Regions from separate parts of the Streptomyces longhuiensis genome, predicted to be linked through region 2. Evidence: riboswitches for the same ligand, from Rfam matches in the RefSeq annotation. Region 2 holds a riboswitch; each other region holds the start of a gene.
The links. A riboswitch is a leader RNA that binds a small molecule or an ion and turns the genes downstream of it on or off. The one in region 2 is predicted to bind cobalamin.
Positions count from the first base shown of each region.

Region 1: linked by a shared signal. The riboswitch ahead of nicT (Nickel transporter NicT) and the one ahead of LGI35_RS38025 (CbtB domain-containing protein) in region 2 are both predicted to bind cobalamin.
Region 3: linked by a shared signal. The riboswitch ahead of LGI35_RS12870 (cobalamin biosynthesis protein) and the one ahead of LGI35_RS38025 (CbtB domain-containing protein) in region 2 are both predicted to bind cobalamin.

Region 1 covers NZ_CP085173.1:1,715,134-1,725,565, forward strand. Annotated here, with positions in the region: gene LGI35_RS08155 (alpha/beta hydrolase) at 1-1,187, shown strand, start outside; gene LGI35_RS08160 (YybH family protein) at 1,324-1,809, shown strand; gene LGI35_RS08165 (class I SAM-dependent methyltransferase) at 1,806-2,531, opposite strand; gene rho (transcription termination factor Rho) at 2,945-4,108, shown strand; gene LGI35_RS08175 (GNAT family N-acetyltransferase) at 4,169-4,657, shown strand; gene LGI35_RS08180 (inorganic diphosphatase) at 4,706-5,245, shown strand; gene LGI35_RS08185 (ArsR/SmtB family transcription factor) at 5,271-5,633, opposite strand; cobalamin riboswitch at 5,723-5,946, shown strand; gene nicT (Nickel transporter NicT) at 5,976-7,070, shown strand; gene LGI35_RS08195 (YoaK family protein) at 7,113-7,826, shown strand; gene LGI35_RS08200 (hypothetical protein) at 7,918-8,625, shown strand; gene LGI35_RS08205 (sensor histidine kinase) at 9,169-10,432, shown strand, end outside.
Region 2 covers NZ_CP085173.1:8,342,282-8,352,713, reverse strand. Annotated here, with positions in the region: gene LGI35_RS38065 (enolase C-terminal domain-like protein) at 288-1,331, opposite strand; gene LGI35_RS38060 (FadR/GntR family transcriptional regulator) at 1,911-2,720, shown strand; gene LGI35_RS38055 (pirin family protein) at 2,738-3,703, opposite strand; gene LGI35_RS38050 (tetratricopeptide repeat protein) at 3,825-4,178, shown strand; gene LGI35_RS38045 (methyltransferase) at 4,422-5,606, shown strand; gene LGI35_RS38040 (histidine phosphatase family protein) at 5,683-6,273, shown strand; gene LGI35_RS38035 (hypothetical protein) at 6,296-6,688, opposite strand; gene LGI35_RS38030 (CbtA family protein) at 6,787-7,545, opposite strand; gene LGI35_RS38025 (CbtB domain-containing protein) at 7,566-7,787, opposite strand; cobalamin riboswitch at 7,825-7,979, opposite strand; gene LGI35_RS38020 (ABC transporter ATP-binding protein) at 8,061-8,855, opposite strand; gene LGI35_RS38015 (FecCD family ABC transporter permease) at 8,867-9,976, opposite strand; gene LGI35_RS38010 (ABC transporter substrate-binding protein) at 9,973-10,432, opposite strand, start outside.
Region 3 covers NZ_CP085173.1:2,742,464-2,752,895, forward strand. Annotated here, with positions in the region: gene LGI35_RS12860 (inorganic phosphate transporter) at 1-980, shown strand, start outside; gene LGI35_RS12865 (hypothetical protein) at 996-1,217, shown strand; cobalamin riboswitch at 1,328-1,469, shown strand; gene LGI35_RS12870 (cobalamin biosynthesis protein) at 1,581-2,522, shown strand; gene LGI35_RS12875 (cobyric acid synthase) at 2,519-4,093, shown strand; gene cobN (cobaltochelatase subunit CobN) at 4,090-7,770, shown strand; gene LGI35_RS12885 (putative cobaltochelatase) at 7,767-9,827, shown strand; gene cobO (cob(I)yrinic acid a,c-diamide adenosyltransferase) at 9,827-10,426, shown strand.

The DNA.
Region 1 (10,432 bases), 6.6 Mb from region 2:
TGGCCGCCCTGGTGTGTGTGGGGCTCGCGGTCTGGGTGTGGCCGCGGCTCGCCCGACGCGGGCCCGCGGCCGTGCTCGGCCGCCTCGGCGTGATCGGCGCGACCCAGCTCACGATCCTCACCGCGTTCGCCGTCGCCGTGAACACGAACTTCGACTTCTACGGCTCGTGGGACGAGTTGCTCGGCCACGTCGACAAGGCTCCCGCCGAGGTCACGGCGCTCGGCCGGTCCGGCGTCCACTCCACGGTCGGCGCGGTGCGCGGCGGTCTGGTGCAGCCCGCCGGGCCACAGGGCCTCGATCGGGTGAAGGGCCTTCCGCACGGGCCCGCCGCACAGGTCGGCCGGGTCGACTCGGTCAAGATCGTCGGACGGCGCAGCAGGGCCGTGAACCCGGCGTTCGTGTATCTGCCGCCGCAGTACTTCCAGAAGCAGTTCCACCGCCAGCGCTTCCCCGTGATGGTCGCGATCAGCGGCTACCCGGGCGGCATCATGAACCTCGCCCAGTACCTCCAGGTCCCGCAGACCGCCGCCCGGCTGCTGAGGGCGGGCAAGATCCAGCCGACGGTGATCGTGATGGTGCGCCCGACGATCGCGCCGCCCCGTGACACGGAGTGCGTGGACGTACCCGGCGGTCCGAAGGCCGAGACGTTCTTCACGAAGGATCTGCCTCAGGCGCTCAAGCGGTCGTACCGCGTGGGTCACGATCCCAGCGCGTGGGGCGCTCTCGGCTATTCGTCGGGCGGCACGTGCGCGCTCCAGCTCACCCTGCGCCACCCCGGCGTGTACACGTCGGCGGCGGCGCTGTCGGCGGACTACAGGATCAGCGACGACCTGACCACCGGCAGCCTCTTCGGCTCGGGTCCCGGCGCCGCGCGGCGGCGGCGCGAGCACGACCTCGTCTGGCGCCTGGAGCACCTGCCGGTACCGCGCGTGTCCGTCCTGGCCGCCAGCAGCAGGTCGGGCGAGAAGGACTACGGCGACACGATGAGGTTCCTGCACGCGGTGAAGCCGCCCATGACGTCGGCCCAGATCATCCTGCCGCGCGGCAGCCACCACTTCACGACATGGCAGCGGGAGATCGCTCCGGCCATGCGGTGGATGAGCGGCCAGCTCACGTTCCCGCAGGACACCACGCCCTCATCGCACCGCCGGCCCACGGCACAGGCCGCGAACCGGCCACACCCGTAGCCGCGCCGCGTCGCTGTCCCGCCTGCCCGGGCCTCGCTCCGGCCCGACGGATCACCCGTCACCGACGACCCGTTACGGTGGCCTGGCATCGGCGCCGCCCCGGCGCGCCTCCCCCGTCCGACCAGGAGCAGCCCTCATGCCCGAGTCCGCCGTGTCCGCCCGCCCCGCACTGGCCAGGCCGGGCGCGGCGCCCGGCGACGTGGCCGCCGTCTGGTCCGTCGTGACCGGCATGTACGAGGCGTACGCCACTGGGGACCGCGCCCAGATCGACGCCCGGCTCGACCCGGAGGCGACGATCTGGGACCCGGCCGCCGAGCCGCTGCTGCTCGGCAAGCCGGACCTGGACCGGGTGCGGGACGAGCGGCCCGAGTCCGGGGACGGGCCCGTGGGGAGCGGGCTTCGCCCGTACGACCCGGTGGTCGACGTCTTCGGTGACACGGCGGTCCTGCGTTACTGGCTGCGCGTCGCGTACACGCCCGGCCCGGACGGCACCCCGCTCCGTCCCGAGCTGCTGCGGAACACGGCGGTCCTGCGCAAGGACCCCGCGGTCGGCCGCTGGCTGATCGTGCATCTCCACGAGGACGTACGGCAGGCGGGCGGGGCGCCCGAGACCGACGTCTAGCGCGGCGGGCCGGCCTTCGTGGCCACCAGGAGGCGGCACCTGGGGCTGCCGTCGGAGCGCTCGCCGAGTTCGGGCAGCGCCCGGAGCTCCACGTCGAAACCGGCCCTGACCAGCTCGTTCCGTACGTCGCCGAGGCGGAAGCCGCGGTAGTACATGACGAAGGGCGGCCGCCACAGCGCGTTGCGGACCCGCATCGCGCCGTCGAAGGCCAGCATCGACCAGTAGCCGCGGGAGCCGGGCCGCGCGGGAGCCGGCACCGGGAACGCGAAGCGTCCGCCCGGCCGCAGCACGGAGTGGACCTGGGCGAACAGGGCGGGCCGCTGCCTCGGCAGGAAGTGGCCGAACGCCCCGAAGCTGACGACGAGGTCGAAGGCGGGGCCGAAGGGCAGGGCGAGGGCGTCGCCGCGCACCAGGTCAGCGCCGCTCCCGTGGGCCGCGCGGCCCGCGGTGAGCATGCCCGCGCTGATGTCGACGCCGACGGGCCGCTCGCGGCACACCTGCGCCAGGACGCCGAACCCCGCGCCGGTCCCGCAGCACAGGTCCAGTCCCCGCTCGAAGGGACCCATGACGCGCAGGGCACGGGTCACGGGTCCGAGGACCGACCGGGGCGTGCGGAACGGCGTGCGGTCGAACTTGGGGGCGAGCAGGTCGTAGCCGTGCTCGACGGAGGACAGCGCCTGGACGGCGAGCTCCCGGACTGTGGGGCCTTCGGGTGCGAACATCGGGGCTCAGCATAGGCCGCCACGCCCAGTGTCACGGGGGCTGTGCTCAAGGGGTCGAGCAAGGGTCACGGGGCGGCCGAGAACGGCGGCCCGTGACGTGAGCCCTTGCGGGACGGCGCCCCCATGGTGTTACAGTGCGAATGGCACATGTGCTAGCCGCCTCTTCGGCGCCGGTGCCCGTCCCCCTCTCCGAATCGCCGCGACAGCGGGATTCGTCGAATCGATGTCAGCGATGCGCCAGGCGGCGCCGACGCGCCGTACCCCGCATCGCTTCTCCCCGGCCACAGGCTTCTCAGGGCTTTCACGGGCCTCTTCGCCCGCCCGCCTCGCGGGGCGTGCAGTCACCGCCCCGCTCCCGCCGGATCCCCCTCACTCATGCTCTCGTACGAACGTCCGCGAAAGGACCGATTCCGATGACCACCACACTCGAACCCCCCACCACCACAAAGGCGTTCACGACGCAGCCGAAGGAGGAGATCGCGGTCCAGGCCTCGGGCGTCCTCGACATCCCGGGCAGCGGGCCCGGGTTCCTGCGCCTCGCCGACCTCCTGCCGACGTCGCACGACGTCCAGGTCCCGGCCGCCCTGATCCGCCGACTCGGCCTGCGCAAGGGCGACTTGATCCAGGGGACCTGCGGCAGGCCGCGCGTCCTCGCCGAGGTCGAGCGCGTCAACGGGCGCCCCGTCCAGGAACTGCGCGGGCGGCCCCGGTTCGGCGACCTCACTCCCCTGCACCCGCGGCAGCGGCTGCGTCTCGAAACCGCGAAGGGCGGCGTGACACCCCGCGTCGTCGACCTGTTCACCCCCATCGGCAAAGGGCAGCGCGGGCTGATCGTGGCGCCGCCGAAGACCGGCAAGACGGTGCTGCTCCAGCAGCTCGCCGCGTCCGTCGCCACGAACCACCCCGAGGCCCATCTGATGGTGGTGCTCCTCGACGAACGGCCGGAGGAGGTCACCGACATGCGGCGCTCGGTGCGCGGCGAGGTCCTCGCCTCGACCTTCGACCAGCCCGCGAAGGCGCACATCGCGCTGGCCGAACTGGCCGTCGAGCGTGCCAAGCGGCTCGTCGAGGACGGCCGGGACGTCGTCATCCTCCTCGACTCCCTGACGCGCCTGTGCCGCGCCCACAACAACACGGCCTCGTCCGGCGGACGTACGCTCAGCGGCGGTGTCGACGCCTCCGCGCTGATCGGGCCCAAGCGGTTCTTCGGAGCGGCGAGGCTCGCCGAGGAGGGCGGCTCGCTCACCATCCTCGCCACCGCGCTCGTCGACACCGGCTCCCGCGCCGACGACTACTTCTTCGAGGAGCTCAAGAGCACGGGCAACATGGAGATCCGCCTCGACCGCACCCTTGCCGAGCGCCGGATCCACCCCGCGGTCGACCTCGCCCAGTCCGGCACGCGCCGCGAGGAACTCCTGCTGCCGGAGGCCGAGTTGGCGGTCGTACGCGGGCTGCGGCGCGCTCTTCAGTCGCGGGACGGGCACACCGGGCTCGAGACGCTCGTCGAGCGGATCCGGCAGACGCCGGACAACGCGACGTTCCTGCGGCAGGTGCAGTCCACCGTGCCCACCGCGTGAGACGGCCGCGGTACCAGGTCCCCGGTCGATCGGCGCGACAGGATGCGTAATACTCTCACTATGACTTCGAGCATTACAGTCCCGAGAGGCGCGGGGGACGGCGGGGCGGTCCGGGTGCGCAGGGCGACCGCCCGCGACGCCAAGCGGCTGACCCGGCTCGTCCGTACGTCCCGCGCCTACGAGGCCCCGTACGCGTCGATGGTGGCCGGCTACCGGGTGGGCCCCGACTACATCGAGGCTCATCGTGTCTTCGTCGCGGTCGACGCCGACGACCTGGTGCTCGGGTTCTACGCGCTCACACTCGTGCCGCCGGAGCTCGACCTGATGTTCGTCGCCGACGCGGCGCAGGGGCTCGGCATCGGGCGGCTGCTCGTCACCCATATGAAGGACGAGGCGCGCGCCGCCGGACTCGCCTCGGTCCGCGTGGTCTCGCACCCGCCCGCCGAGGGCTTCTACCGCAGCACGGGAGCCGTCCGCACCGGCACCGCGGCCGCCGCGCCGCCCGCCGTGATGTGGGACAGGCCCGAATTGGAGTTCCCGATCGGCTGACGCGCCCGCACTCCCGGGAGCACACTCGAGGTGGACGAGGAGGCCGGCTTGGACAACGAGGTCCGACACACCGACGCAGCCCACGGCACCGACGCGGTCCACGCGTTCGACGTCACCGTGGAGATCCCCCAAGGCTCCCGCAACAAGTACGAGATGGACCATTCCGTCGGCCGCATAAGGCTCGACCGGATGCTGTTCACCTCCACCCAGTACCCGGCGGACTACGGATACATCGTCGACACCCTCGGACGCGACGGCGATCCGCTCGACGCGCTCGTCCTCGTGGGCGATCCGACGTTTCCCGGCTGCACCGTCGAATGCCGGGCGATCGGCATGTTCGTGATGCGGGACGAGAAGGGCATGGACGAGAAGGTCCTGTGCGTGCCCGCGCACGATCCGCGCCATGCGTCCTTGCGGGACATCGAGGACATCCCCGAGTTCGACCGTCTGGAGATCACGCACTTCTTCGAGGTCTACAAGGACCTGGAGCCCGGCAAGTCGGTCGAGGGCTCGCACTGGGAGGGCCGCGACCTCACGTACGCGGAGATCGCCGCCGCGCGCCGGCGGGCCGCCGCCCTACGGGACTGAAACCGACCAGGACGGCGCGCACGTGTCAGTGCGCGCCGTCCGTCGCGCAGTGCTCGAGCAGATCCGCGGTCGCCGCGTCGACGACGCGATAGCGCACGATCCTGCCCTCCTTCTCCCCCACGACCACGCCGGCCGCGCGCAGCAGCCGCAGCGCCTGCGAGACCGCCGGGTCGTTCATGCCCGTGGCCACGGCGAGATCCGACACGGCGAGCGGCCCCGCCCGGTACAGCGCGAGCAGCAGCGCGAGGCGCCGGGGATCGGCGAGCAGGGAGAAGCGGTCGGCCCAGGCGCGGACATGTCCTGGCTCACCGATCGCGGCGATGGCCTCGCAGACCCGGTGGCCGTCGATCGTGCGGCGGTCGGCGCGCTCGGCAGGGACGAGATGCATGACCCCATCCTCGCAGCCGCCGATGTGATCTTGAATACCCGCGCACACCTACGCAGGTGTGCAGCCTTGCAGGCGCCGCCGACCGGCCTCTAGTGTGGGCGGGCCGTGGCGCTCGGGAATTCGGTGACGGTCCCTCAAAGGACCCAGACCGAAGCGGCCCTCGCCACTGTGATCGGGCCCCGGGTCCCTCGGCGACGAGACGACTCGGGACGCCTCGCCCCACCACGCCACTGGCTGCCGCGCGCAGCTGGGAAGGCAGGGGCGGACGCGGACACCCGTCAGCCAGGAGACCGGCCACGGCATCTCACGAAGTGATTCCACGAGGTGTTGGAGCGTGACCGCATGGCCCTGCCCGTAAAGCCCCCGGAGACCGGACGCGACGCCTTCCACTGGCGGCGCGAGGACACCGTCCGCACCGCCGGGCTCCTGGCGGTGATAGCCGCGCTCCATGTCGTCGCGTTCGGCGTGCTGTTCCTGCTCGTCGTACCGGAGCACTACGAGGTGGGGTCGAAGGCCTTCGGCATCGGCCTCGGCGTCACCGCGTACACCCTCGGGATGCGGCACGCGTTCGACGCGGACCACATCGCCGCGATCGACAACACGACCCGCAAGCTGATGGCCGACGGCAAGCGCCCGGTGTCGGTGGGCTTCTGGTTCGCGCTCGGCCACTCCAGCGTGGTGGTCGTGCTCGCCGCGCTGATCGCCGGGGGCACCCAGCTCGCCGGGCGGATCATGAACGAGGGTTCCGCCACCCATCAGACGCTCGGCGTCATGGGCACCACCATCTCCGGGTCCTTCCTCTATCTCATCGCGGCGCTCAACCTCGTGGCCCTGGTGGGGATCCTGCGGGTGTTCCGGGCGATGCGCGCGGGCTCGTACGACGAGGCGGAGCTCGAACAGCACCTGGATTCACGGGGATTCATGAACCGGATCCTCGGCCGGTTCACCAAGTCCATCACCCGGCCGGGCCAGATGTACCCGCTCGGTTTCCTCTTCGGCCTCGGCTTCGACACGGCGACCGAGGTCACGCTGATGGTGATGGCGGGCAGCGGCGCGGCGGCCGGACTGCCCTGGTACGCGATCCTGTGTCTGCCGCTCCTGTTCGCCGCGGGAATGAGCCTGTTCGACACCCTGGACGGGACGTTCATGAACTTCGCGTACCAGTGGGCGTTCTCGAACCCCGTGCGCAAGGTGTTCTACAACCTGGCCATCACCGGCCTCTCGATCGCCGTCGCGTTCCTGATCGGCACCATCGAGCTCGTGGGCGTCCTGCACGACAAGCTCGACCTGCGGGACTCGGTGACCGGCTGGATAGCGGGGCTCGACCTGGACAACGTCGGGTTCATCATCGTGGGCCTGTTCGTCGTCGTCTGGGCGGCGGCCATCGGGTACTGGCGGCTTGCGAAGGTCGAGGAACGGTGGGCCGTGCGGACCTGATCCGGCGGGCCGCCGGGACCGGGACTCCGTAAGGTCGTGCGGGTGAGTGAAGCCAGCGATCCACCAGCGGCGCCCGCGTCCGTGCCGCGCCGGTCGACCCTCCCCGCGGCCCTCACGGTCCTCACGGTCGTGAGCGGAATCGTCGACGCCGTCAGCTATCTGGGCCTCGGCCGCGTCTTCGCTGCGAACATGACCGGCAACGTCGTCGTCATGGGCTTCGCCGCGGCGGGCGCTCCCGGGTTCTCCGCCCTCGGATCGCTCACCTGTCTCGGCGCGTTCCTCGCGGGGGCCGTGTGCGCCGGACGGCTGACCGGAGTGTTCGCCGAGCGGGCGCGGGAGATCTGGGTGCGGTCGGTGTTCGTCACCGAGGCGGTCCTGCTCGCCGTGGCGACGGCCGTCGCGTTCGCGTGGCCGGGCGAGGCGACGTACGCCCTCATCGCCGTCCTCGCGGGGGCGATGGGGCTGCGCAACGCGACGGTCCGCAAGCTCGCGGTCCCGGACATGACCACGACGGTCCTCACGATGACGCTGACCGGGCTCGCCTCGGAGTCCTCGCTCGCGGGCGGCACCGGTGTGCGGACGGGGCGGCGGATGGTCTCCGTGGTGGCGATGGTCGCGGGCGCCACGCTCGGCGCGCTGCTCGTGCTGCACCACGGCCTCGGCTGGCCGCTCCTCGTCGGCACCCTGCTCGTGGCGGCCACCGCGGCCGGATATCGCGAGCCGGCCGCCGACGCGGGCGACGTCCGATCGGCCTAACCCTGCGGGCGCAGCCCGCCCGGGCTCACTAGCGTCCTGACCAGGACCGCAGCTCCCCCTGCCGCTGCGGCACAGGGACCGGAGACGCCTCATGTTCTGCCCGATAGCCACCGTCATCACGACGACCGCCTGCCTCACCGCGCTCGCGCCCGGGACCGCAGCAGCACAGCACCCCGTCGCCGCGCCCGCCGCGGTGACCGCACCCGACGCGGTGAGCCGGACCGACTCGGTGGGCCGGACCGCCCCCTTGAGCCGCAACGACTCGGACGACGGGCCCCGCGACCGGGGCTCGTCGGACGGGGGCCGCGACCGGGGCTCGTCGGACGGGGGCCGCGACCGGGGCTCGTCTGACGGCGAGTCCTTCGCGGAGGCCTTCCTCTCCCCCTCGACGGTGGCGGCCTCGTCCTCCGTCGACATCACGGTCTCCTGCGCCGGCGGCGGGCGGGGCGGCTCCATCACCGCCCGGTCCCAGGCCTTCGCCGCCGGCTCCGTCTCACTCCCCGTGTACGGCGGCGGGAGCGGGCGGGACGGGCGCACCCAGTACCGGGGGACGGCACGCCTCGCCGGAGAGGTCGGGACCAGCTCGCAGGTGTCCGTGCAGGGAGTGTGTCCCGACGGCAGGCAGTGGAGCACCCCGATGAACGTGACACGCGACGGCGGCTATCGCGGCGCGCGCGCCGGAGTCGGCAGCACCGCGGACGGCGGCGTGGACCTGGGCCGGATCGGCTTCGGCGCGGCGCTCGCGGGCGGGGCCGCCTACGTGCTGTGGCGCAGGACGCGCGCCCCGCAGGAGGACTGACCTGTCCGTCCGCCGACGGTCACACACGAGGCAAGTGCGCCGTACATCCGTTCCGCCCCTGACCAACCGCGCTTTGCCGACAATCGCCGCCATTGTGGCCGGCCGAACCGGACCCTCCGAGGCTCCACATCCATGACGCGGCATCGGCCATCCGGCCGGGGTTGGCTGAAAACAGCCCCTCGACAGTAACGCGAGAGCCGCTCAGGGCCGCCGTTCACCGGCCACCGCACCGGTGAACGCGCCCCGTCCCGAGCCCACTCACGCCCGGCCGCACCCAACACCCGTACACCTGTCCCCATTTGCCACACCCCTGACGGCGAAGTTCGCTACCACGGTCCCCGGACAGGCTGACGACTTCACGACGAACTTCGCCGCCGGGCGCTCTGCGTTCATTGTCCCGGTTCTCTCACCGCGCGCGGTGGCTAGCATGAGCGCCACATACGTGCCGGAAGATCACCATCCCGTTGGTGGGACCGGCCGTGCGGCCGATTCGAGCCGATCGGCCACGACCTTCCCGCACGCAAGCACCGATGGGACCGCGGAATGCCAGTGCCTGCCCGCCCGAGGCCGCGCCGAACACCCACGTCGCGGCGCCCCACGCTCGCCGTCCCCCTCGCCGTCCTCGTGGTGGCCGGAGCGGCCGTCGGCGCGGTGACCGCCGCGGCTCCGCAGGCCGCCCGCACCTGGGTGCTCGTCGCGCTCCTCGTCAGCTGGCTCTGCGTGGCCGCCTCCCTCATCACGGCGGCCCTGCTCCAGCAGCGCGCCCGTGGTGCCGTGGACGCCGCGCAGGGCGAATCGCTCGCGCTCCAGCAGCAGTTGACGCAGCGCGGGGCCGAGGCCGCCCATCTCGTGAACGTCACCCTCCCCTCCGTGTCGAAGCGGCTGCGGGACGGCGCGGGCGCCGAGGAGGCACTCGCCGCCACCGCGCCACCCGCGGACCACCAACTGCGCCAGGCACTCGAGGCGTTCACCGCCGAACTGGACGACGCCGTACGCCGCGAGGCGTCCGCGGTGGCCACCGCTCAGGACACGGCCCGCCGCATCGCCCGCATCGACCACGATCTGGACGAGCTGGCCACCGCGACCCTGCCGGCCGCCGTCGCGGCGCTGCGCGAGGGCTCCACCGCCGACGCGGTCCTCTCGGGCCTCGACCACCCCGACGACGCGCACCTGCGCACCCTGACGGAGTCCTTCGTACGGGAACTCGCCACCAGCGAGCGGCGGGCCGCGGCCGCCCAGGCCGCCAGCGCCAAGGCCCTCAGCCGGGTGCAGGCCAAGTCGGTCAGCATGCTCGCCGATCTGCGCGAGATGCAGGACCGGCACGGCGAGGAGGTCTTCGGCGATCTGCTCCGACTCGACCACAACACGTCCCAACTCGGCCTGCTCACCGACCGGCTGGCCCTCCTCATGGGCGGCCGCGCCAGCCGCGCGTGGAACAAGCCGATCGTCATGGAGAGCATCCTGCGCGGCGCGGTCGGCCGGATCGCCGCCTACCAGCGGGTCAGGCTCCACTGCGCCACGAACGCCGCGATCGCCGGCTTCGCCGCCGAGGGCGTCATGCACCTCCTGGCCGAACTCATGGACAACGCCGCGAACTTCTCGCCGCCCATCGACGAGGTCCACGTCTACGTCGAGGAACGCAGCGCCGGGATCGTCGTGACGATCGAGGACAGCGGCCTGAAGATGGCCGACGCGGCCATGCGCCGGGCCGAGGCCGCGGTGTCGGGCCGGGAGACGGACCTGGCCTCGCTCCAGGGCACCCGGCTCGGCCTCGCCGTGGTGGGCCGCCTCGCCGCCAAGTACCGGA
Region 2 (10,432 bases):
CCCTGCGTTTCCCGCTCGGCCATCCGGTCGTCCGCGGTGTCCTGCTCGGGGCACACAGCGCGGCAGAGGCCAGGGACGCCGCCGAGATGATGCGCCACAGGGTCCCGCCCGGGCTTGCGGAGCGCTCTCGCTCTCTGTTCGCACGGGTTGCTGCCTCATGACACGCCCGTGCCCGGCCCGCGCGCTGCGCCGTGAGCGTCTTCGTAGGCGCGGGCCGGGCTCCTCGTGCGCGGCACGGCCCTGGTGCACCGTCAGCTCTGCCGCGCACGCAGCTGGGTCGGCGCGGGTCACCAGCCCGGCTGGTCGAATCCGATGCCGGGGGCGGTCGGCGCGTGCACCTGTCCGTCGGCTGCCACCGACGGTTCACGCACGACGGGATTGGTGTACACGAGGGACTCGTAGTAGGTGGTGTTGGGTATCGCCATGCACAGATGGGCGTTGACGACTCCGCTCCCGTGCACCTCGGCCCGCAGCTGGTAGCTCTCGGCGAGGTGCGCGATGCGCAGCGCGCCCGTGATGCCGCCCTTGTACTGGGCACTCGTCCTGACCCGGTCCGCCGCGCCGGCCGCGATGAAGTCGCCGACGTTCATGTGCGCGCCGTCCGAGGTCTCCGCGACCAACAGCGGTACGTCGACCCGCTCCGCCAGCCAGCGGTAGGCGGTCACGCTGAACTCCCGCATCGGCTCCTCGTACCACAGGTACCCCGCCTCACCGAGAGCGCGGCCGACGTAGACGGAGTCGGCGAGGTCGAACCCCGCCGAGCCGTCGTACATCAGAGGGATGTCGTCGCCGACGTGCGCCCGCAGCTTCTGGCACAGAGCCGCGTCCGCCTTCGGGTCCCCCCAGCCGTGCAGTTTGATGGCGGCGTACCCCAGCTCCAGGCATTGATCGGACACATCGAGGTACTCCTCGACACTGCCGAAGGTGACGGTGCTCGCATAGGCGGGTATGGCCTCGCGGTATGCGCCCAGCAACCGGTGGACGGGCTGTCCCGCCGCCCTGCCCGCCAGGTCCCACAGCGCCACGTCGACCAGGCCCAGGGCGTAGATCGGCAGCTCCTCGATCCGGTCCAGCTCCCACAGGCGCTGCCACAGCAGTTCGCGCATCAGCGGATCGCGGCCGATCAGGTCGTCCCGGATGCGGCGGCCGACCAGGTCGGCGACGATCACCCCGCGTCGCGTGTGGGCCTCGCCCACCAGACCCTCGTCGGTGTGGACGCGCAGGATCGCGCCCACCGTCGCCGGCTCGGAGCCCGGCAGCCCGGCCCGCCATCGGAAGGCCGGCTGCGCGGGCAGGTCGACGAGCTCCACAGAAACATCGGTGATTCGCATACATGTCCTTCACGGCAAGGGCCATGGCAATGGCTGGAGTTGGTCGTGGGGGCGTGGGGACCGTGGTGGAGATGGCGGGCCCCAGGTTCCGACGCTCTGACCTCACTCCACCACATGTTTCCGATACATCAGAGTTTCGGCGGCCAGTGAAGCACAACAACCTTCTGGACGCCAGAGGCCCATGACCGCAGACCATTCAGCGTCAATTTCGGCTCGGAGCAGGGGACTTGGACGGTCACCCGGAGACCCCGCCCGGACGCGGCCGACCTCCGGAACCAGGGCACGGCTGTCGCAGAGCTGGTATGTATCGGATCCATCCGTCGCGCGTCGCACGCGAGGGACGGGACAACCGGTCCTGCAGTCACCAGGGGGCTGCGGCGACTCCCACGGAGGAGGCAACGCTATTGCTTGCGGCAGGCCCTGGCAGGGCGGGGCGGATTCTGGGGCTGTGCGGCCCTGGCGTCAAGAGGGTGGCTGTGATTCACTGACCGCCAAGCGTCTGATGTATCGGAAACATGCGACGGGGTGAGGTCAGGGCGTGAAGACCGGGGGCCTCAAGAGGGAAGCGAGGGACCGGCGTTGAGCCAGACAGAGAGCGCGGCCGGGAGCACGGCCGGGAAGACGGCCGCGTCGGGGGCCGCGGGCGGTGGCGCGTACCGGCCGGGCTACGAGGTCGCGGCCGAGCGCATCCTCGAGTACGTGGTGCGGGCCGGGCTGCAGCCCGGCGACCGGCTGCCCACCGAGAAGGACCTGGCCGACGAGGTCGGCATGTCCCGCACCGTGGTCCGCGAAGCGGTGAAGATCCTCTCCGCCCTCGGCCGACTGTCCGTGCAGAAGGGACGCGGCATCTACGTCGCCGAACCCGAACACTCCTCCTGGCAGCGGTCCCTGGCCAACTTCCTGCCCGCGGACCTGCACCAGGTCGACGAACTCTTCGAATTCCGACGCCACTTGGAGACCACCACCGCTCAGCTGGCGGCCCAGCGCGCCACCCCCGCCCAGGTGAAAGCCGTCCGCGAAGCGGCCCACCGGTCCACCCAGGCCGCGCACGACAACGACATCGACGCCTTCACCCTCGCCGACGAGGCCTTCCACACCGCCATCGCCACGGCCGCCGCCAACACCTTCTACACGGCCACCGTCGACGCCGTACGACGCCTGCAACGGCAGGTCACCACCATCGGCCTGGCCGGACTCGCCGGTGGCTCCCTTCAGGTGGCCGCCACCCAGCACGAGGCCATCGCCGCAGCCATCACCGCCGGCGAACCCACCGACGCGCAGACCCTCATGGCCGAGCACATCGACATGACCGCCCAGCAGTTCCAGCGCGAGATCTGGCGCCGCGTCATCCCCCATGACGACACTCACACCCCGCGCTCCGAGTCATAGCCGCCGGGAGAACCGGCTCAGCGCACCCTTCCCCGGGGCTTGAGCGGTACTGCGGGGAGCTCGGGTGCGGCCAGCGGACCGCCGTCGTATCCCTTCACCTCCCCGAACCTCGACCCGCTCATCCAGTCCTCCCGGGCCTGGGTGATGTCGTCCTGCGATCTGCCGATGAAGTTCCACCACATGATCAGCTCCTCGTCGAACGGCTCGCCGCCGAGGAGCATGAGGGACGCGTCCGACGCGGCGCGCAGGGGGAGTTCGGTGCGGCCACAGCCCAGGTAGAGCATGGAGCCGGGCAGGACCGGGACGCCGTCGACGTGGGCCTCGCCCGACATGGACAGGACCGCGTACTCGAAGTCCGGCTCGAGCGGGACGCTGACATCCGCGCCGCGCGTGAGGCTGAGGTCCGCTCCGACGATGGGCGTGTACGTCGTGCCGGGCGACACGGCGCCGTCGAGCTCGCCGAGGATCAGGGTCGCGCTCAGGCCGGGGGCCGTGACCTCGGGCAGATCGGCGTGGTGCTCGAAGCGCGGCTCCGTGTGGCGGTGACTGTCCGGCAGCGCGACCCACAGCTGCGCGCCGTGCAGAAGGCGGGCGTGCGGGCGCGGGCTCTCCTCGGAGTGGCTGATGGCACGCCCGGACGTCATGAGTCCCAGCTCGCGGGGCCTGATCGTCTGGAGGCTGCCCGTGGAGTCGCGGTGCAGGACCTCCCCCTCGTGCAGCCAGCTCACCGTCTGCAGGCCCATGTGGGGGTGGGGCGGCACCTGCATGCCGGGTTCGTCGGCGATGTCGTCGGGCCCGTAGTGATCGACGAAGGCCCAGGCGCCGACCATGCGGCGGCCGAGGTTCGGAAGCAGCCTGCGGACCTCGGTGGACTCGCCGAGCTTCACGCGCCGGGGGGAGAGGAGTTCACGTACGGGCTCCGCCACGACGAAGCCCCGGCCGCCGCACATGGTCGGCACCGCCTCGCGATCAAGATTGCTCATGGCTCACAACCTAGACCCGTCCGGGCCGTCCCGTCAGGCACGCGTACGGGTGGACCCGCGCGCTCACCAGGACGGAATATGCGCCGGGTCCGTGCCGTTGAGAGCGGTCGAGGAGGCACCAGTGGTGAACACGACCAACTACTACACGCAGGGCACCCCGGCGGAGCGCTGGGAGCGCGCGCGGAAGTTCTTCGACGCCAAGGAGTACACGCTCGCGGCGCAGATCCTCGACGACCTGGTCGCCGAGATCCCCGAGCAGGTGGCGGCGCGGCTGCTGCTGGCCCGCGCGTACTACCACTCGGCCCAGCTGGGCCGTGCCGAGGCCGAACTGCGCACGGTCGTCGAGCGTGATCCGGTCGAGCACTACGCCCGTCTGATGCTGGGGCGCACCCTGGAGCGCCAGGGCCGTCACGAGGAGGCAGGACCGCATCTGCGGATGGCTGCCGCGTTCGCGGGCGACTTCGGCGATGCCTGAGCCGCACGGCACGGGACGCGTGAGCCGCACGGCACGGGACGCGTGAGCCGTACGGCAGGGGACGCCTGAGCCGTACGGCACGGGGCACCTGAGCCCTACGGCACGGGACGCCTGAGCCGTACGGAGGGGACGCCTGAGCCGTACGGCAGGGGTCGGCCGCTGGGCCGGTCGGCCCCGACTCGGCCGCGCCACGGCCCCGCCCCCGGCCCCGCTGATCTGCGCCTCCGCTAGCCTGGCGGCACGATGAGCAACCGTTTCGAGACGTCATGGGGCGAGTTCGACCTCGCCCGCTTCCCCGAGGATCCCCGCGACACGCTGCGCGCATGGGATGCCGCGGACGAGTACCTGCTGCGGCATCTCGCCGACAGCGCCGCCGATCTGTCGGGGTCGGTGGTCGTGATCGGCGACCGGTGGGGCGCCCTCGCCACGTCCCTGGCCCGGCACTGCGACCGGCCGACCGCGATCTCCGACTCGTACCTCGGGCAGCGCGCGACCCGCGCCAACCTCGACCGGGCCGGCTTCGACGAGAACGCGGTACGGCTGCTGACCACCCAGGACACCCCGCCGGAGCGCGTGGACGTACTGCTCGTGCGCGTCCCCAAGAGCCTGGCGCTGCTCGAGGACCAGCTGCACCGCATCGCGCCCGCCGTCCACGACGGCACCGTGGTGATCGGGACCGGCATGGTCAAGGAGATCCACACCTCGACGCTGAAGCTGTTCGAGCGGATCATCGGCCCGACCCGCACGTCCCTCGCCGAGAAGAAGGCGCGGCTCATCTTCACGACGCCGTTCCCGGCGCTCGCGCGGCCGCGGAACCCGTGGCCGCACACATACGCCCTGCCCGACGGGGTCGGCCCCGTGTCGGGCCGGACCGTCACCAACCACGCCGGTGTGTTCTGCGCCGAGCGCCTCGACATCGGCACCCGGTTCCTGCTCCAACACCTACCCCGCAGCGAGGGCGCCGAGCGCGTCGTGGACCTGGGCTGCGGCAACGGCGTCGTCGGTACGGCCATGGCGCTGGAGAACCCGCGCGCGGAGATCGTGTTCACGGACGAGTCGTTCCAGGCGGTGGCGTCGGCCGAGGCGACCTACCGGGCGAACATCGACCCCACCGAACACCCCGAGGCGAGGGCGGAGTTCCTCGTGGGCGACGGTCTCGCGGAGCTGCCCGCGGGCAGTGCGGACCTCGTCCTGAACAATCCGCCGTTCCACTCGCACCAGGCGACGACCGCCGCCACGGCCATGCGCATGTTCTCCGACGCGCGGGACGCGCTGCGTCCGGGCGGTGAACTGTGGGTCATCGGCAATCGCCACCTCGGCTACCACGTGAAGCTGCGGCGCCTGTTCGGCAACAGTGAACTCATCGCCAGCGACCCGAAGTTCGTGGTCCTGCGCGCCGTCAAGAAGGAACGCGAGACGCGTCCGTAGTCGTGCCGTGCGCCGCCAGGGGGTGGACGAGCGGGCCTGGCGCGTCTCGGCACATTGCAAAGAGGGGGCTCAACCCGTGACCAGTCGCGTCACCTTGATCACTGCCGCCACGAGCCGGGCTCTGCGGGAGGCCCGGTTCGACGACGGGTGCCCGCTCGACGCGAGCGCCGCGGCACGTGCGCGGGCGGCGGCCGGTTCCCTTCCCGCGGCCGACCGGCTGTTGGTGTCCCCCACCGTGCGCTGCCGGGAGACGGCGGAGGCCCTCGGCCTCGATGCCGTCGAGGAGCCGGAGCTGGCCGGGCTGGACGTAGGCCGTTGGCGGGGCCTGACCCTCGACGAGGTGAGCGCCGAGGACCCGGCCGGCATCGCGCTCTGGCTCTCCGACCTCGGCGCCACGCCGCACGGCGGGGAGTCCGTACGTGCGCTGTGCGAACGGGTCGCGCGCCGGCTGGACGCGTCGGCGGAATTCGACGGACGGACACTCGCCGTGGTGGAGCCGGAGGTGGTGCGGGCCGTGGCCGTCAAGATCCTCGACGTGCCCGGGTCGGCGTTCTGGCGGCTCGACGTACCGCCCCTGACGGCGACCGACGTCAGCGGGCGCTCCGGGCGCTGGAACCTTCGGCTCGGACGACCGCTGGGCCCGTCGGAGGACGGCGCCGGGGGCTGACCCGTACTGGACGCCTCGCCCCCTACTGACTCGACGGCGAGCAGCATTCCTCGCCAACCGCCCCCGGCGGAGCGCCCGTTGACTCCCGATGACGCAGGAGCAGTGCCGCCAGCGCGCACCTCAGACAGTCGCTGTCCCTCGTTCCCGCGGGTTCGCCCGCCTCGCCGCCCCGCCCCTCGTTCCCTCTTCGGTCCGGCAGGCCGTGGCAGCCGTGCGACGGGCAGCCGACCAGTGACTCGATCTCCCTCAGCAGCTCCTCGCTCTCCTTCACCCGCTGCGCGAGGACGCGGACGCGGGCACTCTGGCCGCCGATCTGCCGTCTGCTGGCGATCAGTTGCTCGTACTCCTCCAGGGACAGCGCGACCGCCTCGCGGCCGCCGAGTGTGATGTGGCGCGGTTGGGGGTGTCTGGCCACGCGGGTCTCCGCCCTCGGAAAAAGCGAGAGGGCCGACCGGACGGTTCCGGCGGCCCTCTGCGCTCGATCGCCTGCCTGGGTCCTGTGGCGCGGTTCTCTCAGTGGGGTACGGGAGTTGCCTTGCCGGACGGGACCGCGCCCGTGCGCGGAGCCAGCTGCCGCTGCGCCAACTCGCCGAAGATCAGGCCGAATCCGGTCCACAGAGTGAGCTGGATGGCGAGGGCCGAGGTGCGGAACCGCCACAGCAGCGCTGCGGGGAAGTCCTTCGGTACCTCGTTGACGACCGGCAGGAACGCGTACGCGAGCCCGATCGCGAGGACGAAGCACGCTACCGCTGCCACGGTGGCGTACCAGGTGCCCAGGCGGGGCGCGAGCCGCTTCCCGATGATCACCGCGGCGACGGCGAGCAGCACGCTGAGCAGCATCATCAGGAAGTACAGCGTCGTGCGCTTGCTGATGGTCCCGGGATCGCCGACGGACGGCGGGTTGGCGGGGTACTTCAGGAACGGCACGACGTACACGGCGAGCAGGGCCGCGCCGGAGAGCAGGAGTGCCGTGGCGCGCGGGGTGAAGCGGCCGACGCGGCCGAGCGCGAAGCAGTACGCGAGGGCGGCTATGCCGCCGAAGGCGACGCCGTAGAGCAGGATGCCGGTGGCGAGGCCCGCGGTGGACTGCATGCTGCGGCTGACGAGTTCGACCTCGTGGTGGTGCGCGGGTGCGTGGGCCTCCTCGTAGCCGATGGCGCTGTCCACGCTGGGTTCGCCGAGGAGGTAGGCGACGACCAGGGCGAGCAGACCGGCACCCAGGCCGGCGAGCATGCCCCGTACGAGGAGGTTTCTCACTGTTGCGGAGTTCATGAGCTTTGCGGCGTCCCTCGTCAGTGGCAGGGGAAGCCGAGCAGGTGGCGGGCGTCGTGCACCCATTCATGAACGCTCTCGCCGGAGACGACGGCGGTCGCCCCCTGTTCGGCGCCGACGAAGTAGAGCAGGACCAGCATCAGGATGCCGAAGAAGGCTGCCCACGGGGCAATCGCCTTCAGGGGCAGCTTTGCGGGAAGAACGGGGGTGGTGGCTGTCGGCTGAGCGACGGTCTGCGCCATGGCAGGACCTCCTCTGGGAGTTCGCGTCCCATCTCGGTGGTGCACAAGTACGACAGCTGCGGGTCTGACTCGCGAGGTCCCCGCCCGTCCGGGCGAGTGGCTCGTCTCACAGTGGCGCGACCGTGCCGGATTCCCACCGGCTTCCGCGTTGCCGTCGTCAATATCGGTCAGACCGTACCGCGTAAGGAGCGCACGGCCAAGACCGGGCCGTTCGCCGTGATCTTGCTCATGGCCGCTGCCAGGAAGCCTGGTGTGCGGTACGGCAGTGCCGTCTCAGGGAGCGGACGTCCTCAGGAACCTGATGTACGGGCGCTCCCCCGGCTCGGCGGCCGGGAAAACCGTCGCGCGCACACCGTAGACCCGCGCTATGAGCTCTTCGGTGAGTACGTCACGGGGGGTACCGGCCGCGATCACACGCCCCTGCCGGAGCACGACCAGCTGGTCGCAGTACATCGCGGCCAGGTTGAGGTCGTGCAGGGCGATGACGCTGGTGAGCCGGAGTTCTGCCAGCAGGTCCATGAGGTCCAACTGGTGCTGGATGTCGAGGTGGTTGGTCGGCTCGTCCAGGAGGAGTTCGCGTGGCCGCTGCGCGAGGGCACGGGCGATCTGGACGCGCTGGCGCTCACCGCCGGAGAGCGTGTGCCAGTGCCGGTGCGCCCGGTCGGTGAGATCGGTGCGGGCGAGCGCGGAACGTACGGCCTCCTCGTCCTGCGCCGACGGTGGCATCCATGCCCTGCGGTGCGGGACACGGCCCAGACGTACGACGTCCTCGGCCGTCAGCTCGACCTGTGTGTCGGCCTGTTGCTCGACCACGGCGACACGGCGCGCGAAGTCCCTGCGGCCGACGGTGCTCAGCGGTGAGCCGTCCAGGGTCACCACTCCGGCCTGGGGAGTGAGGATGCCCGCGAGCAGACGCAGGAGCGTGGTCTTGCCCGAGCCGTTGGGTCCGACGAGGCCCGTGATGCCTCCGGGCGCCGGGTGCACGCTCACGCCGTCCAGGATGAGGTGTCCGCCGGTTTCGCGGCGGACGCGGTCGGCCCGCAGTCCCTCGGCGGTGGTTGTGCGCATCGGCGGAACGGTCATCGGCGCAGGCTCCGGGTGCGGTACAGGACGAGGACGAAGGCCGGTACGCCGATCAGCGAGGTCACCACGCCGACCGGCAGCTCCTGCGGGTCGAGGACGGTGCGGGCGAGCGTGTCCACCCACACGAGGAAGACCGCGCCCGCCAGCGCCGTCACCGGCAGCAGCCGGGCGTGCCCCGGACCCGCAAGGGCCCGCGCCGCGTGCGGCAGCACCAGGCCGACGAAGCCGATCGCGCCGGCCGAGCTGACCAGTGCCGCCGTGAGCAGGGCGGTCGTGCACAGCAGGACCAGGCGGGTGCGGGCCACGTTCACGCCGAGCGACGCGGCGGCGTCCTGCCCGAACGCGAAGGCGTCGAGCGTACGGGCGTGCGCGACGCAGATCACGAGCGCCGCCACGAGCAGCGCCAGGCACATCCGGACGTCGGTCCAGCCCGCCCCGCCGAGCGAGCCGAGCAGCCAGAACAGAACGCCGCGCGTCGTCTCGGCATCCGCCGCGGTCAGTACGACGACGGAGGTGAGCGCGGAGAACAGCTGCATGGCGGCCACCCCGGACAGCACCACACGGTCGGTGGAGCCGCCGAGAGCCTGGCTGAGCACCAGTACCAGCGCGAAGGAGACGACCGCGCCGAGGAAGGCGCCACCCGAGACCGACAGGGCGCCGCCGCCGACGCCGAGTACGACGACCAGGACCGCGCCGGTCGAGGCGCCGGAGGAGACGCCGAGGACGAAGGGGTCGGCGAGCGGGTTGCGCAGCAGCGACTGCATCACGGCGCCGCACACCGCGAGCCCCGCGCCGCACACGGCGGCCAGCAGGGTGCGCGGCAGCCGCAGGTTCCACACGATGCCGTCGCGGATGGGTGTCAACTCCGGTTTGCCCAGGCCGAGGTGGGCGGCAACGGCCGACCAGACATCGGTCATCCCGATGTCGGCCGGGCCGATGGTGATGGCCAGGGCCACGGACACGATGAGCACCGCGAAACCGGTCGGCCAGGCGAGCACGCCGCGCACCGCATGAAGCCGCTTCCCGGTGACGGGTGGCGGCGCAGCCTCAGGAGGGACCTCAGAGGGCGCCTCGGGCGGCGGGGGCGACGCTTCCACGCTCCTCATCCGGCGAGTCCGAACGCCCGTAGTTTCGCGGCGACTTGCTCCACGCCCTCCACCGTACGGATGGTCGGGTTCATGGCCTGCCCGCTGAGCAGCACGTACCGCTTCTTCTTCACGGCGGTCATGTTCTTGGTCACGGCGTCGGACTCGAGGAACTCGATCTTCTTGGCGGCGGATTCGGCGGTCTGCGAGCGCCGCGTGAGATCGCCGATGACGAGGACGTCCGGGTCCCGGTCGGCGACCGTCTCCCAGTTGATCTGGGGCCATTCGTCGCGGGTGTCGTCGAAGACGTTCTTCGCCCCCACCTCACGGGTGATGACGCCGGGCGCTCCGCAACAGCCTGCCATGTAGGGGGAGTCGGAGTTGGCGAACCAGTACAGGAGGGTCGTCCGGGAGGCGTCGATGCCGATGGTCGCCTTCTTCACGCGGGCCTTGAGCGCGGAGACGAGCCGCTCGCCC
Region 3 (10,432 bases), 5.6 Mb from region 2:
TCCTGACCTGGCTGGTGGGGCTCCCCTCCAGCTCCTCCCACGCTCTCTTCGGCGGCCTCATCGGCGCCGCCGTGATGTCGATGGGCTGGTCGTCGATCAACGGCGGCACCGTCGTCACCAAGATCCTCCTTCCGGCCGTCGCCGCGCCGCTCGTGGCGGGCATCGCCGCGATGCTGGCCACCCGGCTCACGTACCGGATAGGCAGCAAGACCGACCAGAAGGCGACCGCCAAGGGCTACCGCGCCGGGCAGATCGCCTCCGCGGGCCTGGTCTCGCTGGCGCACGGCACGAACGACGCGCAGAAGACGATGGGCATCATCACGCTCGCCCTGATCACGGGCGGCGTCCTGAACCCCGGCGCGAACCCCCCGATGTGGGTCATCGTCTCGGCCGGTACGGCCATCGCGCTCGGCACCTACCTCGGCGGCTGGCGCATCATCCGCACCATGGGCAAGGGCCTCACGGACCTCGCGCCGCAGCAGGGCTTCGCCGCCCAGACCAGCGCCGCGACCGCGATCCTCGCCTCCTCGCACATCGGCTTCTCGCTCTCCACGACGCAGGTCTGCTCCGGCGCCGTGATGGGCTCGGGCCTCGGCCGCAAGGGCGGCGTCGTCCGCTGGTCGACCGCGACCCGCATGTTCATCGCCTGGGGCCTGACCCTGCCGGCCGCCGGTCTGGTCGGTGCGGGCGCCGAGTTCCTCACCAAGCAGGGCTCGTGGGGCGTCGCCGTCACCGCGCTGCTCCTGATCGCCGGCGCGGGCACCATCTGGGCGCTGTCCCGGCGCAACTCGGTCGACCACACGAACGTCACGGACGACGACGTCACGGACGAGCCCGCCGGCGTCGTGACCACCGCGATCGCGGCCGTCACCCCGCCGCCCACCGGCACGGTCGGCGACCTGGACACCGACGTGAAGACCACCATCCCCGCCTCGCCCGCCCCGCCCTCGGCGGAGCCCGCGCGACCGGCCACGGTCTAAGGAAGCAGCAGCGCTATGCACATCGACTGGGCAGCACTCGGCTCCGTGTTCGGAGTCAGCCTCGTGATCACGGTGGCCCTCGTGGGCCTGTTCACCCTCGGCATCGTCGGCCTCACCAAGCGGGACTCGGCGGCGGCCCGGGGCAACTCGGCGGCGCTGGCCGTCTCCGGCGCGTACGCCTGCTTCGCCCTGTGCGCGGCGGCCGTCGGATACGGGATCTTCCTGATCGTCGCCTGACCGGAGGTAACCGGCAGGACTGCGGGGTGCGGGACGCGAAGGCGTCCCGCACCCCGCTTCGTGTGTGCCTCAGCACACTCTCCCTTCGCAGGTCAACGGCAAGTTGACGGGCGTTCGCGGAGCGTGGTGGACTTCCGGGGCCATCTACGGCAGCAGGAGAGGAAGCCGGTGCGAATCCGGCGCGGTCCCGCCACTGTCACCGGGGAGTGATCCCCGCGAGCCAGGAACTCTCGCCGCCGGTCTCTTCCAACCAGGGCGTGGACACCCTGAGTGAGGACATATCGCCATGCGCGGCTGCCAGTTGCGGGTGCTCCCGCCGAGAACGAGTACAAGGGTTCCGTTCGCCGTAGCGGCGGGCTGACCGTGCGAGCCGAGCGCGTCTTCGCGTACGGCAGCGCCGCCGGACTCCTCGGTGACCTCCTGTTCGGCGATCCGCGCCGCGGGCATCCGGTCGCCGCGTTCGGACGGGCAGCGGGCGCCGTCGAGCGAGTGCTGTGGAGTGACCACCGCGGGTGGGGCGCGCTGCACACCGCCATGTGCGCCGGGGGCGCCGCCGTCGCCGGTGGCCTCGCCGCGCGCGCCGTGCGCCGCTCCCCCGCCGCCTCCATCGCCCTGACCGCCGCCGCCACCTGGGCCGTCGTCGGCGGTACGTCGCTGGGGCGCGAGGCGCGCGCCATCGGGGGCGCGCTGGCCGCCGGTGACGTGGACGCGGCGCGCGAGCGGCTGCCGCATCTGTGCGGGCGTGACCCGCACGCACTGGACGCGGACGGGATCGCGCGGGCCGTCGTCGAGTCCGTCGCCGAGAACACCTCCGACGCCGTCGTGGGCGCGCTCGTGTGGGGCGCCGTCGCCGGGGTCCCCGGGCTCGTCGCCTTCCGCGCCGTGAACACGCTGGACGCCATGGTCGGGCACAAGTCGGCCAGGTACCGCCGCTACGGCTGGGCCTCCGCGCGCCTCGACGACGTGGCGGGCTGGCCGGGGGCGCGGCTGACCGGCGTGCTCGCCGCGGTCGCGGGCGGCCGTCCCCGCGGCGCGCTCACCGCGTGGCGCGAGGACGCGCGGCTGCACCCGAGCCCCAACGCCGGTGTCGTCGAGGCCTCGTTCGCGGGGGCGCTCGGGGTGCGGCTCGGGGGCACGTTGTCGTACGGCGGGCGGGTCGAGCACCGGCCCGTACTGAACGCGTCGGGCCGGTCCGTGGAGACCGCCGACGTAGAGCGGGCGGCGCGGCTCTCGCGGCGCGTGAGCTGGCTGGCCCTCGGCGTGTGTGTCGCCGGGCGGGCACTGTTGCGGAGGGGGAAGTCGTGAGTGGTGGCGGACTGCTGGTGGCAGGAACCACGTCCGATGCCGGGAAGAGCGTCGTCACCGCGGGCATCTGCCGGTGGCTGGTGCGGCAGGGGGTGAAGGTCGCGCCGTTCAAGGGGCAGAACATGTCCCTCAACTCCTTCGTGACACGCGAGGGCGCCGAGATCGGCCGTGCCCAGGCCATGCAGGCGCAGGCCGCCCGCGTCGAGCCGAGCGCCCTGATGAACCCCGTACTGCTGAAGCCGGGCGGTGACCGGAGCAGCCAGGTGGTGCTCATGGGCAAGCCGGTGGGCGAGTTGAGCGCCCGCGGGTTCTTCGGGGAGGCCGGTGCCGCGGCGAAGCCGCTGTCAGGTGCGGTGTCCCCCGGGAAGGCGCTGCACGGGGGGCGCCAGGCAGCACTCCTCGACACCGTCGTGGGATGCCTGGAGGAACTCCGGGGCAGCTATGACGCCGTGATCTGTGAAGGGGCGGGCTCTCCCGCCGAGATCAACCTGCGCCGCACCGACATCGTCAACATGGGGATCGCGCGGGCCGCGCGGCTGCCCGTGCTCGTGGTCGGCGACATCGACCGCGGCGGCGTCTTCGCGTCCTTCTTCGGCACGACGGCGCTGCTCGCGCCCGAGGACCAGGAGCTGCTGGCCGGCTATCTGGTGAACAAGTTCCGCGGGGACGTCTCCCTCCTCGAGCCCGGCCTCGACATGCTCAAGGACCTGACCGGGCGCGCCACGTACGGAGTGCTCCCCTTCCAGCACGGCCTCGGCATCGACGAGGAGGACGGGCTGCGCGTGTCGCTGCGCGGCTCCGTGCGCGAGTCACGGACGACGGCCCCCGTCGGCGAGGACGTGCTGCGCGTCGCCGTGTGCGCCGTGCCGCTGATGTCGAACTTCACCGACGTGGACGCGCTGGCCGCGGAGCCGGGCGTCGTCGTGCGGTTCGTCGACCGGGCCGAGGAGCTCGTCGACGCGGACCTGGTCGTCGTGCCGGGAACGCGCGGCACCGTCAAGGCACTTCAGTGGCTGCGCGAGCGCGGCCTCGCCGACGCCCTCGCGCGCCGGGCCGCCGAGGGGCGCCCGGTCCTCGGGATCTGCGGCGGTTTCCAGGTGCTCGGCGAGCGCATCGAGGACGACGTCGAGTCGCGCGCGGGCGCAGTGGACGGGCTCGGACTGCTGCCCGTGCGGGTGCGGTTCGAGCGCGAGAAGACCCTCGCCCGGCCCGTCGGCGAGGCGCTCGGCGAGCGCGTCGAGGGCTACGAGATCCATCACGGGGTCGCCGAGGTCACGGGCGGCGAGGCGTTCCTGGACGGGTGCCGCGTCGGCTCCGTCTGGGGCACGCACTGGCACGGCTCGCTGGAGGCGGACGGCTTCCGCCGGGCGTTCCTGCGCGAGGTCGCGGCCGGCGCGGGCCGTCGTTTCGTACCGGCGCCCGACACGTCGTTCGGCGCGCTGCGCGAGGAGCAGCTCGACCGGCTCGGCGATCTGATCGAAGAACACGCGGACACGGACGCGCTGTGGCGGCTCATCGAGTCCGGCGCTCCGTCAGGACTGCCTTTCATTCCACCGGGAGCGCCCGCATGAGCACAGTGTTGTTGTTGTCGACCGCAGACACCGATCTGCTGGCGGCCCGGGCCTCCGGCGCCCCCTACCGGATCGGGAACCCGACCCGCGTCGACGTGCAGAGCGAACTGCCGGAGCTGCTCGACGGCGTGGACATCGCCGTCGTACGGCTCCTCGGCGGCAAGCGCGCCTGGGAGGACGGGCTCGCGGCGCTGAAGGCGTCCGGCGTGCCGACGGTCCTGCTCGGCGGCGAGAGCGTCCCGGACGCGGAACTGATGGCCGAGTCGACCGTGCACGCGGGCGCCGTGGCCGAGGCGCTGCGCTATCTCGTCGAGGGCGGCCCGGGCAACCTCGTCGAGCTGGCCCGCTTCCTCGTCCAGGACGTGCTCGTCAACGGGCACGGCCGGGCCGGGAGCACGCAGGAGCGGCACAGCGCCGAGCCGCAGAAGATGCCCGAGTTCGGGGTGCACGGCCGCCGTGCGCGCGTCGAGGGCCGCCCGACGGTCGGCGTGCTCTTCTACCGCGCCCACGAGCTGTCCGGGAACACGGCGTTCGTGGACACGCTGTGCGACGCGATCGAGGCACGCGGCGTCAACTCCCTTCCGGTGTACTGCGGTTCGCTGCGCGGCGCCGACCCCGGCCTGTACGAGCTTCTCGGCGAGGCCGACACCCTGGTCGCGACGGTGCTCGCGGCGGGCGGCACGCACGCCTCGCAGGCGTCCGCGGGCGGTGACGAGGAGGCCTGGGACATCGGCGCGCTCGCCGACCTCGACATCCCCGTCCTGCAGGGTCTTTGCCTCACGTCCTCGAAGGCGGCCTGGGAGGCGTCGGACGCCGCCCTGTCGCCGATGGACGCGGCGATGCAGGTCGCGATCCCCGAGTTCGACGGCCGGATCGTGACCGTGCCGTTCTCCTTCAAGGAGGAGGGCCCCGACGGCGTCCCCGTGTACGCGGCCGACCCCGAGCGGGCCGCGCGCGTCGCCGGGATCGCCGTGCGCCACGCCCGTCTCGGCCACAAGCCGAACGGTGAGAAGAAGCTCGCCGTCGTCTTCACCGCCTACCCGACCAAGCACTCGCGGGTCGGCAACGCGGTGGGCCTCGACACGCCCGCCTCCGCCGTCCGCGTCCTGGACGCGCTGCGCGAGGCCGGTTACGGCGTCGACGGCTACCCGGACAACGGGGACGAGCTGATCCACCGGCTCATCGAGGCGGGCGGCCACGACGTCGAGTGGCTCACCGAGGACCAGCTGGCCTCGGCGCCCGCGCGGGTGCCGCTCGCCGACTACCGCGCCTGGTTCGACAAGCTGGCGCCCGAGCTGCGCGAGGGGATGCTGGAGGCGTGGGGCGAGCCGCCGGGCTCCCTCTACGTCGACGGCGACGACATCGTGCTCGCGTCGCTCCAGTTCGGCAACGTCGTCGTGATGATCCAGCCGCCGCGCGGTTTCGGCGAGAACCCCATCGCGATCTACCACGACCCGGACATGCCTCCGTCGCACCACTACATGGCCGCGTACCGCTGGCTGGAGAACAGTTTCGGCGCGGACGCCGTCATCCACATGGGCAAGCACGGCACGATGGAGTGGCTGCCCGGCAAGGGCCTCGGTCTGAGCGGGAGTTGTGCGCCCGACGCGGTCCTCGGCGAGCTGCCGCTGATCTACCCGTTCATCGTGAACGACCCGGGCGAGGGCACCCAGGCCAAGCGCCGCGGGCACGCCACGGTCGTCGACCACCTCGTCCCGCCGATGGCGCGCGCGGACACGTACGGCGACCTGGCGAAGCTGGAGCAGCTTCTCGACGAGTACGCGCTCGTCTCCGACCTGGACCCGACCAAGGCCCCGGCCGTGCGCGCCCAGATCTGGACGCTGGTGAAGGCCGCCGAGCTCCACCACGACCTGCATGTCGACGAGCAGCCGGACGACGGCGACTTCGACGAGTTCGTGATGCACATCGACGGCTATCTGTGCGAGATCAAGGACGTGCAGATCCGCGACGGTCTGCACATCCTGGGCGGCGGCCCGGTCGGCGAGCCGCGCGTGAACCTCGTGCTCGCCGTGCTGCGCGCCTCGCAGGTGTGGGGCGGCACCGCGAACGCGCTGCCCGGCCTGCGGGCCTGCCTGGCCGAGCACTTCGGGCTCGTGGAGAAGGAGCTGCTCGGCGAGCCGGGCGCGCCGGCGAAGGTGCCGGTGGAGCTGACGAACCTCGTCGACGGCCCCGCCCGCAGCGCCGCCGACGCGATCGACCTCCTGGAGCAGCTGTGCCGGCGCGCGGCCGAGGGCATGGAGGAGCGCGGCTGGGACGCCGCGGCCGTCCCCGCGCTCGTCCGGGACGTCGTCGGGTCCGAACTCCCCGACGCCGTGGCGGTGTTGGAGTTCGCGTGCCGCGAGGTGGTGCCCCGGCTCGCGCGCACCACGGACGAGATCGGGCACATTCTGCGAGCGCTCGACGGCGGATACGTGCCGGCGGGACCGTCCGGGTCGCCGACGCGCGGCCTGGTCAACGTGCTGCCGACGGGCCGTAACTTCTACTCCGTCGACCCGAAGGCGATCCCGTCGCGGCTGAGCTGGGAGGTCGGGCAGGCGCTCGCCGACTCGCTGGTGGCGCGCTACCTCGCCGACACCGGCGAGTACCCCAAGTCCGTGGGCCTGACGGTGTGGGGCACCTCGGCGATGCGTACGCAGGGCGACGACATCGCGGAGATCCTCGCGCTGCTCGGCTGCCGCCCGGTGTGGGACGACGCCTCGCGCCGTGTCACCGGCTTCGAGATCGTGCCGGCCGCCGAACTCGGGCGCCCGCGCATCGATGTGACGGTCCGTATCTCCGGCTTCTTCCGTGACGCCTTCCCGCACGTCGTCGGTCTGATCGACGACGCCGTGCAGGCCGTCGCCGCGCTCGACGAGAGCGCCGAGCAGAACTACGTCCGGGCGCACGTCGAACAGGACGCCGTCGAGCACGGCGACCGGCGGCGGGCCACGGCCAGGATCTTCGGGTCGAAGCCGGGTGCGTACGGGGCGGGTCTGCTGCCGCTGATCGACGCCCGCAACTGGCAGTCCGACGCGGACCTCGCCGAGGTGTACGCGGTGTGGGGCGGCTACGCGTACGGGCGCGGGCTCGACGGGCGGGCCGCGCGCGGCGACATGGAGACGGCGTTCCGGCGCATCAACGTGGCGGCGAAGAACGTCGACACCCGCGAGCACGACCTCGTCGACGCCGACGACTACTTCCAGTACCACGGCGGCATGGTCGCCATGGTGCGGCATCTGACGGGGTCCTCCCCCGAGGCGTACGTCGGTGACTCCGCCGTGCCCGACCAGGTGAAGACCCGCACGCTCGGCGAGGAGACCCACCGGGTGTTCCGGGCGCGTGTGGTCAACCCGCGCTGGATGGCGGCGATGCGCCGACACGGCTACAAGGGCGCCTTCGAGATGGCGGCGACCGTCGACTACCTCTTCGGGTACGACGCGACGGCCGGCGTGGTCGACGACTGGATGTACGAGAAGCTGTCGGCCGAGTACGTCTTCGACGCGGAGAACCAGGACTTCATGAAGAAGTCCAACCCGTGGGCCCTGCGCGGCATCACCGAGCGGCTGCTCGAAGCGGCCGAGCGGGGGCTGTGGGCCGAGCCGGACGCGCAGACGCTGGAGCGGCTGCGGGCCACGTATCTGGAACTTGAGGGCGACTTGGAGGGCGACGACCAGTGAGTACCCCCTATCCGTTCACCGCGCTCGTCGGGCAGGACGACCTGCGTCTTGCCCTGCTGCTGAACGCGGTCAGCCCCGCCGTCGGCGGTGTGCTCGTGCGCGGCGAGAAGGGCACGGCCAAGTCGACGGCCGTACGCGCTCTTTCGGCGCTCATGCCGGAGGTCGAGGTCGTCGCCGGGTGCCGGTTCTCGTGTGCGCCCGGCGCCCCGGACCCGGCGTGCCCGGACGGGCCGCACGAGAGCGGACCCGGCACCTCACGTGCCGCCCGCATGGTCGAGCTGCCCGTCGGCGCGTCCGAGGACCGGCTCGTCGGCGCGCTCGACATCGAGCGGGCGCTCGCCGAGGGCGTCAAGGCCTTCGAGCCGGGACTCCTCGCCGACGCGCACCGCGGGATCCTGTACGTCGACGAAGTGAACCTGCTGCACGACCACTTGGTGGACCTGCTGCTCGACGCGGCCGCGATGGGCGCCTCGTACGTGGAGCGCGAGGGCGTCTCCGTGCGGCACGCCGCGCGCTTCCTGCTCGTCGGCACCATGAACCCCGAAGAGGGCGAGCTGCGGCCGCAGCTGCTCGACCGGTTCGGGCTCACCGTGGAGGTCGCCGCCTCCCGCGAGCCCGACCAGCGCGTCGAGGTCGTCAAGCGGCGCCTGGCCTACGACGACGACCCGGACGGCTTCGCCGGGAAGTGGGAGCAGGAGGAGTCCGCCGTGCGGGCGCGGATCGTCGCGGCCCGTGACCTGCTGCCTTCGGTGCGGCTCGGTGACGCGGCGCTGCGCCAGATCGCCGCGACGTGCGCCGCGTTCGAGGTCGACGGGATGCGCGCGGACATCGTGATGGCGCGTACGGCGACGGCGCTCGCCGCGTGGGCGGGCCGCACGGACGTGCTGGCCGAGGATGTGCGGCAGGCCGCGCTCCTGGCTCTGCCGCACCGCAGGCGCCGCAACCCGTTCGACGCACCGGGGCTCGACGAGGACAAGCTCGACGACACGCTTGAGGAGTTCGGCGGGCAGGACGACGAACCCGATCCTGACGGTGACGGTGACGGCGGCGGGGACGGCCCCGGCGGCGGTGGCGGGCAGCCGCCGCAGGACGCGCCCGAGGGCAACGGCCCCGACGCGGGCGGCGACCGGGCCGCCGACATCCCCGCACAGGGCGAGCCCTCCGACAGCGGCGAACAGAAGGCTCCCGCGGGCGGCGGCGAGCAGGCGGCCGCACGGGCCTCCGAGCCGTTCCGTACGAAGATGCTGAGCGTGCCGGGACTCGGTGAGGGGGCCGCCGGGCGCCGCTCGCGGGCCCGCACGGAGCACGGCCGTACGACGGGTGCGCGGCGGCCGCGTGGCGCGCTCACCAAGCTGCACCTGGCGGCGACCGTGCAGGCCGCGGCTCCGCACCAGCGGGCGCGGGGGCGTTCCGGCCCCGGGCTCGTGGTGCGGCGTGACGATCTGCGGCAGGCGACCCGGGAGGGCCGCGAGGGCAACCTCGTGCTGTTCGTCGTCGACGCCTCCGGGTCGATGGCGGCGCGGCAGCGGATGAGCGCCGTGAAGGGCGCCGTCCTGTCGCTCCTCCTCGACGCGTACCAGCGGCGGGACAAGGTGGGGCTCGTGACGTTCCGCGGCTCCTCGGCCGATGTGGCGCTCCCGCCGACGTCCTCCGTGGACGCGGCAGCCGTACGGCTCGAGTCGCTGCCCACCGGTGGACGTACGCCGCTGTCCGCGGGGCTCCTCAAGGCGCACGACGTGCTGCGCGTGGAGCGGCTGCGGGACCCGGCGCGCCGGCCGCTCGTCGTCGTGGTGACCGACGGGCGGGCGACGGGCGGGCCGGAGCCGGTGGCGCTCGCGGGGCGTGCGGCGCGACTGCTCGCCGCCGAGGGAACGGCGTCGGTCGTCGTGGACTGCGAGTCGGGTCCGGTGCGGCTCGGGCTCGCCGGCCAGCTGGCGGGCGAGCTGGGCGGGACGGCGGTGACGCTCGACGAGCTGCGGGCCGACTCGATCGCCGGGCTCGTGAAGGAGGTCCGACAGATGCAGGGGCCGCAGTCGAACAGCAGGAGGGTCGCGTAATGCCTCAGGGACAGCCGAGTGTCGTGCCGGACGACGGGCTCACGACGCGGCAGCGGCGCAACCGGCCGCTCGTCGTCGTCCACACCGGCATCGGCAAGGGCAAGTCGACGGCGGCCTTCGGGCTCGCCCTGCGCGCCTGGAACCAGGGCTGGCCGATCGGGGTGTTCCAGTTCGTCAAGTCGGCGAAGTGGAAGGTCGGCGAGGAGAACGCGCTGCGCGTCCTCGGCGCGAGCGGCGAGGGCGGGACCGTCGACTGGCACAAGATGGGCGAGGGCTGGTCCTGGGTCCAGCGCGACGCGCAGATGGACAACGAGGAGAAGGCCCGCGAGGGCTGGGAGCAGGTCAAGCGTGACCTCGCCGCCGAGACGTACCAGCTGTACGTGCTCGACGAGTTCGCCTACCCGATGCACTGGGGCTGGATCGACACGGACGAGGTCGTCTCCGTGCTGCGGGACCGGCCCGGGACCCAGCACGTCGTGATCACCGGGCGCAACGCCCCCGAGAAGCTCGTGGACTTCGCGGACCTGGTCACGGACATGTCCAAGGTCAAGCACCCGATGGACGCGGGCCAGAAGGGCCAGAGGGGCATCGAGTGGTGAGTACGT